One region of the Streptomyces sp. NPDC093586 genome, then DNA from elsewhere that is predicted to be linked to it. Evidence: riboswitches for the same ligand, from Rfam matches in the RefSeq annotation. Region 1 holds a riboswitch; the other holds the start of a gene.

Region 1 (4,384 bases):
CCGGATCCCCGAGATCGCGGAGCAGATCGCCTCGCTGGAGAACGTCAGCGAGGTCTTCTCCGTCACCGGCACCTACGACCTGATCGCGATGGTGCGGGTCAACCAGCACGAGGACCTGGCGGAGGTCATCCCCGGCCGGATCAGCAAGATCCCGGGCGTGGAGGGCACGGACACGCACGTGGCGTTCCGCACCTACTCGCAGCACGACCTGGAGGCGGCCTTCGCGATCGGCCTGGACAACTAGTGCCGCGGCAGGCGACGTCCGCCCCGTCGCGACGCCCGGCACGCTCCCCCGGAGGGGGTGCCCCCACTCGCCGCACCGGACGCCGCTCCTCACCGGGCGAACGTCGCCTGCCGCGGCACTAGGGCCCGCCGTTCGGATCAGGCCCTGGGGGACCGAGGAGACCGCACTCGCCCGCGCCGGCACCCTCCGGAGAGGATGCCGGCGCGAAAGGCTCAGGCGGCCGTGCCGGCGCCGGACGTGTCCGGGACGCAACGCCCGTCCTCGGTGCGGTAGTTCCAGCGGGCGCCGTCGCTCACCAGCTCCTTGACGGCGTTCACGAACCGCTCGACGTGCTCGTCCGGGGTGCCCGCGCCGAAGCTGACCCGGATGGCGTTGAGGGACTTCTCCCCCGGCGCCGCCTCGGGGGCGCCGCACTCGCCCTGCGTCTGCGGGTCGCTGCCGAGCAGGGTGCGCACCAGCGGGTGGGCGCAGAACAGGCCGTCGCGCACGCCGATGCCGTACTCGGCAGAGAGGGCTGCGGCGAAGTGGGAGCTGTTCCAGCCCTCGACGACGAAGGAGAGGACGCCGACGCGGGGGGCGTCGTCGCCGAAGAGGGAGAGGACTCGCACCTCGGGGACCTCGGCGAGCCCTTCGCGGACCTTGCGGATCAGGTACTCCTCGCGGGCGACCAGCGTGTCGAACCCGGCCTCGGTGAGCGTCTTGCAGGCGGAGGCGATGGCGTAGGCGCCGATGACGTTGGGCGACCCGGCCTCGTGGCGGGCGGCGCTGTCGTGCCACTGCACGTCCACGCCGCCGTCCGCGCGCCGGCTGACGCTGCGGCTGGCCCCGCCGCCCGCGAGGTACGGCTCCGCCTCGCGCAGCCAGTCGGCGCGGCCCGCGAGGACGCCGGAGCCGAAGGGGGCGTACAGCTTGTGCCCGGAGAAGGCGACCCAGTCGACGTCGAGGTCACGGACGCTGACCGGGTGGTGCGGAGCGAGCTGGGCGGCGTCCAGCACGATGCGGGCCCCGTGGGCGTGCGCGGCGGCGGCCAGCTCGCGCACCGGCCACAGCTCGCCGGTGACGTTGGAGGCACCGGTGACGCAGACCAGGGCGGGCCCGTACGGCTCGCGGGCGGCGAGCGCGCGCTCCAGGGTCTCGACGGCCTCGGCGGGGCTGCTCGGGGCGTCGAGGTAGGTCACGTCCGCGTCCCGCCAGGGCAGCAGCGAGGCGTGGTGCTCGGTCTCGAAGACGAAGACCCGGCAGCCGGCCGGGAGGGCTGCGGCGAGCAGGTTCAGGGAGTCGGTGGTGGACCGGGTGAACACCACCTGGTCGGCGTCCCGGCAGCCGAGGAACTCGGCGACGGTCCTCCGGGCGTTCTCGAACAGGTCGGTCGACAGCTGCGAGAGGTACCCGGCGCCGCGGTGCACGCTGCCGTAGTACGGGGCGTAGGCGGCGACGTCGTCCCAGACCCGCTGGAGCGCGGGGGCGCTGGCGGCGTAGTCGAGCGCGGCGTAGGCGACCTCGCCGCCGGTGACGAGCGGGACGGTGACGTCCCGGCCCAGGACGGGCAGCGGGGCACGGACGGACTGGTCGGCGGCGACGGCGGAGACGGACATGGGTACTCCCGTGAAGGCAGAGGTCGTCGCCACGCGAGCGCGTACGGCTCGAGCGCGGGACGGAAAGGAAAAGGGGGATGCGGAGGCGGGGCTCTGCGGCCCTATCGCATTCGCTGATTCACGGGAAACTCCCTCGGACGACCCAGGACCCCTGGACCCACGCTGTCGACAGCGCGCGAGGGATCCGCGCTTGCCGTGGACCTTGCTGTCCACGACCTGGTCTTCACCCGGGGCACCCCGCCACGGACGGAGGGTTGCCGGACAGTCGGCCGGGGCCTCATGACTGTCACTCATGACCTGGGAAGGAACGTACGTGAAGTGATCGCCGCCCCGCAACCCGAGTCCGGATCGCGGGACGGTCGGCACCGTCCGGGCGGGGCCCTACGCGTTGCTGGCGGCCACCCAGCGCTCCAGGGTCCGCCTGGCCGCGCCGGAGTCGATGGATGCGGCGGCCTGCTCCATACCGGCCCTGATCCGCTCGGTCAGCGGCCCGTCGCCGGGCTTCAGGGCCACCAGGGCCGCCGCCGAGTTCAGCAGCACCGCGTCCCGGACGGGTCCCGGTTCGCCGGCCAGCAGACGGCGGGCGACGTCGGCGTTGTAGGAGGCGTCGGCGCCGCGCAGCGCCTCGACCGGCACCAGTTCGAGGCCGACGTCCCGCGGGTCGAAGGCCTCCTCGGTCACCGTGCCGTCCCGGACGACCCAGACCCGGGAGGTGGAGGTCGTGGTCAGCTCGTCGAGGCCGTCGTCGCCGCGGAACACCAGGGAGGAGTTGCCGCGCTCGGCGAACACCCCGGCGATGATCGGGGCCATCCGGGGGTCGGCGACACCGACCGCCTGGGCCTTCACCTTCGCCGGATTGGTCAGCGGCCCGAGGAAGTTGAACACGGTCCGCACGCCCAGCTGGCCGCGCGCGGTCGCCACGTGGCGCAGCGCGGGGTGGAACTTGACGGCGAAGCAGAAGGTGATCCCGGCCTCCTCGGCGACCTGGGCCACCCGCTTCGGCGTCAGCTCCAGATTGACCCCGAGCTTCTCCAGCACGTCGGACGCGCCGGAGGCCGAGGAGGCGGCACGGCTGCCGTGCTTGACGACCTTCGCGCCGGTGCCGGCGATGACGATGGCCGACATGGTGGAGATGTTGACGGTCCTGGCGCCGTCGCCGCCGGTGCCGACGATGTCGACGGTCTCGCCGGGCACCTCGATGACGTGCGCGTGCTCGTACATCGAGCGCACGCAGCCGGAGATCTCGTCGACGGTCTCGCCCTTGGCCCGCAGCGCCGTCGCGAAGCCCGCGATCTGCACGTCGGTCGCCTCGCCGCGCATGATCAGGTCCATCGCCCAGGCGGTGTCGTCGGCGGACAGGTCGCGGCCGTCGAGCAGGCCGTTCAGCAGGGCGGGCCAGGAGCGGCCCGCCGCGTTGTCGCCTCCAGCGGGGGTCACAGCGCTCATGAGCCGCTCCTGATCGTGTGCGTCGTGGAAAGGGAGTGTGGTCCCACCCTATCCAGCCCCCGGGCACGGCGAAGGGCCCCGTCCGCAGACCGGACGGGGCCCTTCGACCGTGGTGTGGCGACGCTGGAGGGTCAGTGGTGGCCGTGGCCGCTCGTGATCTCCTTGTATTCCTCGACGGTCGGCTTCGGGATCTGCGACCCCTCGCCGTAGTACGCCTTGCTGAGCTTGGCGCGGAGCTTCTGCGCGCTCGTCGGCTTGCGCTCGACACCGTTCTCGTCGACCGTCGGCCCGATCTCGGCCGGCTTGTACTGCTCGTGCGACGTGAGGGTGTGCAGCGCGCCCTGGCTGAGCGGCTCGTGGACCTCGATGAACTCACCGTGCGGCAGGCGCTTGATGATGCCGGACTCGCGTCCGTGCAGCACCTTGTCCTTGTCGCGGCGCTGGAGGCCGAGGCAGATCCGCTTGGTGATCACGAAGGCGATCACCGGGCCGACGAAGAACCCGATCCGGACGAACCAGGTCACCGCGTTGATCGACAGGTGGAAGTGCGTGGCGACGATGTCGTTGCCACCGCCGATCAGCATGATGATGTACGCGGTCACCCAGGCGACGCCGAGGCCCGTGCGGGTCGGGGCGTTGCGCGGCCGGTCCAGGATGTGGTGCTCGCGCTTGTCGCCGGTCACCCACGCCTCGATGAACGGGTAGAGGGCGATGACCGCGAGGAAGATACCGAAGATCACCAGCGGGACGAACACGCCCAGGACCAGCGTGTGACCCCAGAAGTTGATCTCCCAGCCGGGCATGGCGCGGACCAGACCCTCGGCGAAGCCCATGTACCAGTCGGGCTGGGCACCGGTGGACACCTGGTCGGGCCGGTAGGGACCGAGGGCCCAGATCGGGTTGACCGTCACGAGGCCGGCGACGGCCGCGATCACGCCGAAGACCAGGAAGAAGAAGCCTCCGGCCTTCGCCATGTACACCGGCAGCAGCGGCATGCCGACGACGTTGTTGTTGGTCTTGCCGGGACCCGCGAACTGCGTGTGCTTGTGGTAGAAGACCAGGATCAGGTGGGCCACCATCAGGCCGAGCATGATGCCCG
Region 2 (4,384 bases), on a different contig from region 1:
GTGAACATCTGATGATGTGCGTTCACATTTCAATCAACGGGGGGTGGGCGCCCATGCCCATACGCATGCACATGAGCCGATTCGCCGGCACCGCGGCACTGGTCGCGGCCTCCGCGCTGGCACTGGCCGGCTGCGGCGGCCCGACCGCGGACACGAAGGCGGACGAGCGGCCGGCGGCGGCCACCGCCACACCGAGCAGCGGCGGTCCCGCACCCGAGGCGTCCCCCACGCCGACCCGGAGCCCGATCCCCACGCCCACCCCCACCCCGACCACCGCCACGCTGCCGGACTTCACCGGCCGCGGCGTCGGGGCGGCCGTCCTCGCGGCGAAGGAGGCCGGCCTCGACCACGCCGTCCGGCTCCAGGGCACCGGACGGACCGCTTCCTCCTGGGGCACGGGCGAGAAGGTCTGCGAGCAGAGCGGCGGGACGGGCACCGTGACGTTCACCGTCGCCCGCGACGGCCGCGACTGCGCCGGACGCCTGCTGCACACCCCGGAGCCCACCCCGACCCCCGAACCGGGGAAGACCCGGGACACGGGCGGTTCCGGCGGAGGCGGCGGCACGGGCACCGGCGCCTGCGAGCTCACCAGCCCGGCGGGCAACTGCTACGCCGACGGCCAGTTCTGCGCCGAGAAGCACCGCGGACTGAGCACCCACGGCCGCGGCGGCGAGTACCTGACCTGCGAGGAGGACTCCGCCGGCCGCTGGCGCTGGTCGGACGGCGTCACCGGCTGACGCGGGCGGACCCGGCCCCCCGGAGCGGTTCCGGAGCGGTTCCGGAGCGGTTCCGGAGCGGTTCCGGAGCGGCCCCGGAGGGCTCACGCCACCCTCCGGGCCGCGTACTCCGCGATCTGCGCCATCGGCGGCCGCTCCTCGGTGTCCACCGGGTAGGTGCGCGGCTCGAAACCGTCCCTGCCCCGCTCGAACTGGGTCAGGGACGGCCGGACCAGATGGCCGCGGGCCAGCCGGAGCTGGGCGGTGCGGTAGATCGCGGCGGACATGCGGCCCAGGGCCTGCCCGTCCTGGTGCCGGTGCCTGCGGACGCCGACGTCGACCTGCGCGAGGGCGTCCAGGCCCACCAGGTGCAGGGCGTCGACCAGCATGCCCAGCTCCACCCCGTAGCCGACGGGGAAGGGGAGCTGTTCGAGGAGCGAGCGGCGGGCCGCGTACTCGCCGCCGAGCGGCTGGACGAAGCCGGCCAGCAGCGGCCAGTGCATGTTGAGCAGCGGCCGGGCCATGAGTTCCGTGACCCGCCCGCCCTGGCCGGCCGCCGCTTCGGTGGTGTGTCCGTCGGGCTGCGCGAGCGGGCGGTCGTACATCGCCTTGACGAGGTGGACCTCCGGGTCCGTGAGCAGCGGGCCCACGATGCCGGAGACGAAGTCGGCGGAGAACTCGCGCAGATCGGCGTCGACGAAGCAGACGATGTCCCCGCCGGTGACCAGCAGCGAGCGCCACAGCACCTCGCCCTTGCCGGGCACGGCCGGGATGCGCGGGAGTATCTCGTCGCGGTGCACGACGCGCGCCCCCGCCGCCGCGGCCACCGCCGACGTGCGGTCGGCCGACCCGGAGTCCACGACCACGAGTTCGTCGACGAGCGGGACCCGGTGCATCAGCTCGCGGCGGATCACCGCGACGATGTCGCCGACGGTCGCCTCCTCGTCGAGCGCGGGCAGCACCACGCTGACCGACTGGCCCGTGGCGCGCTTGGCGGCCATGATCTGGGAAAGCGTGCGGTCTGCCACGGACCAGGAGCGTGTGCCAAGCCAGCGCTCGACTTCTTCCAGCACGGTCGGTGGGCTCCTTCGTGATCCATCTCGCGGTTCGGACGACTGTCTCAACTGTCGTGGCCTTCGGTTACAGTCTTGAACAACGCGGCCGGCCGGTGCATGCCGGGGTCGCCGCGTGACGCGAAAAACAACCACATACCGCTCATCCAGAGGGGCAGAGGGACACGGCCCGATGAAGCCCCGGCAACCCTCCAGTCGGTTCTCGCGGATCGCCGTCGATCGCGGCGCGAGGCTCCCGGCTAGGGAAGGTGCCAAATCCGTCTCACGGCGAGATGCGTCGTGAGGAAGATGAGGAGAAAGGGCCTCGCCTCACATGGCTGTGCAGACTGTCGCAAGCAGCACCGACACCACCGCTTCCCCCGCCTCCCCCGTGGACCTGGGCCCCGCCGCGGCGCTCTCCTGCCGCGAATGCGGCCACCGCGTGCCCCTCGGCCCGGTCTTCGCCTGCGAGGAGTGTTTCGGCCCGCTGGAGATCGCCTACGACTTCTCGGGCCACGACGCCGAGGAACTGCGGAAGCGGATCGAAGCGGGCCCCGCGAACATCTGGCGTTACGCCCCCCTGCTGCCCGTCCCCGCGGACGTGGCGACCAAGCCGAACATCAACCCCGGCTGGACCAAGCTCGTCAAGGCCGACAACCTCGCCCGCGAACTCGGCGTCACCGGCGGCCTGTACGTCAAGGACGACTCCGGCAACCCGACGCACTCCTTCAAGGACCGCGTCGTCGCCCAGGCCCTGGAGGCCGCCCGCGCCTTCGGCTTCACCACCCTGTCCTGCTCCTCCACCGGCAACCTCGCCGGGGCCGTCGGCGCCGCCGCCGCCCGGGCCGGCTTCCGCTCCTGCGTGTTCATCCCGCACGACCTGGAGCAGGGCAAGGTCGTCATGGCCGCCGTCTACGGCGGTGAACTCGTCGGCATCGAGGGCAACTACGACGACGTGAACCGCTTCTGCTCCGAGCTGATCGGCGACCCGGCCGGCGAGGGCTGGGGCTTCGTCAACGTCAACCTGCGGCCGTACTACGCCGAGGGTTCCAAGACCCTCGCGTACGAGATCTGCGAGCAGCTCGGCTGGCGGCTGCCCGACCAGATCGTCGTCCCGATCGCGTCCGGCTCCCAGCTCACGAAGATCGACAAGGGCCTGCGGGAGCTGATCGAGCTCGGTCTGGTCGAGGACAGGCCGTACAAGATCTTCGGCGCGCAGGCCGAGGGCTGCTCGCCGGTGTCCACCGCCTACAAGGCGGGGCACGACGTCGTGCGCCCCCAGAAGCCGAACACCATCGCCAAGTCCCTGGCGATCGGCAACCCGGCCGACGGTCCCTACGTCCTGGACATCGCCCGCCGCACCGGCGGCGCGGTGGAGGACGTGACCGACGAGCAGGTCGTCGACGCGATCAAGCTGCTCGCCCGCACGGAGGGCATCTTCGCGGAGACCGCCGGCGGTGTGACGGTCGGCGTCACCAGGAAGCTGATCGAGAACGGCGTCCTGGACCCGACGCTCACCACGGTCGTCCTCAACACCGGTGACGGCCTCAAGACCCTCGACGCGGTGGCCGGCACCGGCCTGACCGCGACGATCCGCCCCACCCTGGACTCCTTCCGAGAGGCTGGCCTCGCATCATGAGCGTGACCGTTCGCATCCCCACCATCCTGCGCACCTACACCGGCGGGAAGGCCGAGGTCGCCGCCGAGGGCGCCACCCTCGCCGAGGTCATCTCCGACCTGGAGAAGAACCACACCGGCATCGCCGCCCGCGTCCTGGACGACCAGGGCAAGCTGCGCCGCTTCGTCAACGTCTACGTCAACGACGACGACGTCCGCTTCGAGCAGGGCCTGCAGACGGCGACGCCGGACGGCGCCGGCGTGTCCATCATCCCGGCGGTCGCCGGCGGCTGACCCGCCGCTTCGATCGCCTTCGGCGATCGGTGACACGCAGAGTTCCTGGAATTGCCCCCTCCGCGAGAGATGTGGAGGGGGTAATTCCATGTGGTTGAGCGCGGTAGAGTTGGGGAACGCGCTCCCGGCCTCCCCGGCCGGCGCCCGGAATTCCTGCCGCAGGCCCGACAAGATGTAGCCAAAGTGTGGGCACATTTCGCGGCTTTTGTTCACTTTGTGCAGCCCGACTTGACCCGGAATCAGGTGAATTCTCGCCATATTCCGGACCGGCTGCGTCCGGATTTCTCGTCCGATTGACCTGTTGCAGACGGCAGTTGTGCAGATACATTCAGCCGCGGTCGACGCGTTCCGGCGCACGCCCCCACCCATCGGGGGGCGAGGTCTGACCCGGATCCGCGAAGTGCGGGTCTGTGCAAGGGCCAGTAATAGGGGAGTTAGGCATGGCTCAGGGCACCGTCAAGTGGTTCAACGCGGAGAAGGGGTACGGCTTCATCGCGGTCGACGGTGGTGCGGATGTTTTCGTCCACTACAGCGCGATTCAGATGGACGGCTACCGCACCCTCGAAGAAGGCCAGCGGGTCGAGTTCGAGATCTCGCAGGGTCAGAAGGGCCCGCAGGCCGACATGGTCCGCCTCAGCGCCTGAGACGTGCGGCCACGCTGGCCGACGGTCTTCTCCGAAGGGCCCGCACCCCTGGGGTGCGGGC

The links. A riboswitch is a leader RNA that binds a small molecule or an ion and turns the genes downstream of it on or off. The one in region 1 is predicted to bind S-adenosylmethionine.
Region 2: another riboswitch for S-adenosylmethionine. It lies ahead of thrC (threonine synthase); the one in region 1 lies ahead of ACIRFH_RS14950 (aminotransferase class V-fold PLP-dependent enzyme).

The regions. Positions count from the first base shown of each region.
Region 1 covers NZ_JBIWJA010000011.1:183,398-187,781, forward strand. The annotation lists gene ACIRFH_RS14945 (Lrp/AsnC family transcriptional regulator) at 1-244, shown strand, start outside; gene ACIRFH_RS14950 (aminotransferase class V-fold PLP-dependent enzyme) at 457-1,839, opposite strand; SAM riboswitch class IV at 2,021-2,137, opposite strand; gene trpD (anthranilate phosphoribosyltransferase) at 2,221-3,285, opposite strand; gene ACIRFH_RS14960 (cytochrome bc complex cytochrome b subunit) at 3,417-4,384, opposite strand, start outside.
Region 2 covers NZ_JBIWJA010000010.1:197,157-201,540, forward strand. The annotation lists gene ACIRFH_RS14070 (hypothetical protein) at 54-737, shown strand; gene ACIRFH_RS14075 (glucosyl-3-phosphoglycerate synthase) at 821-1,789, opposite strand; SAM riboswitch class I at 1,929-2,084, shown strand; gene thrC (threonine synthase) at 2,103-3,407, shown strand; gene ACIRFH_RS14085 (MoaD/ThiS family protein) at 3,404-3,679, shown strand; gene ACIRFH_RS14090 (cold-shock protein) at 4,120-4,323, shown strand.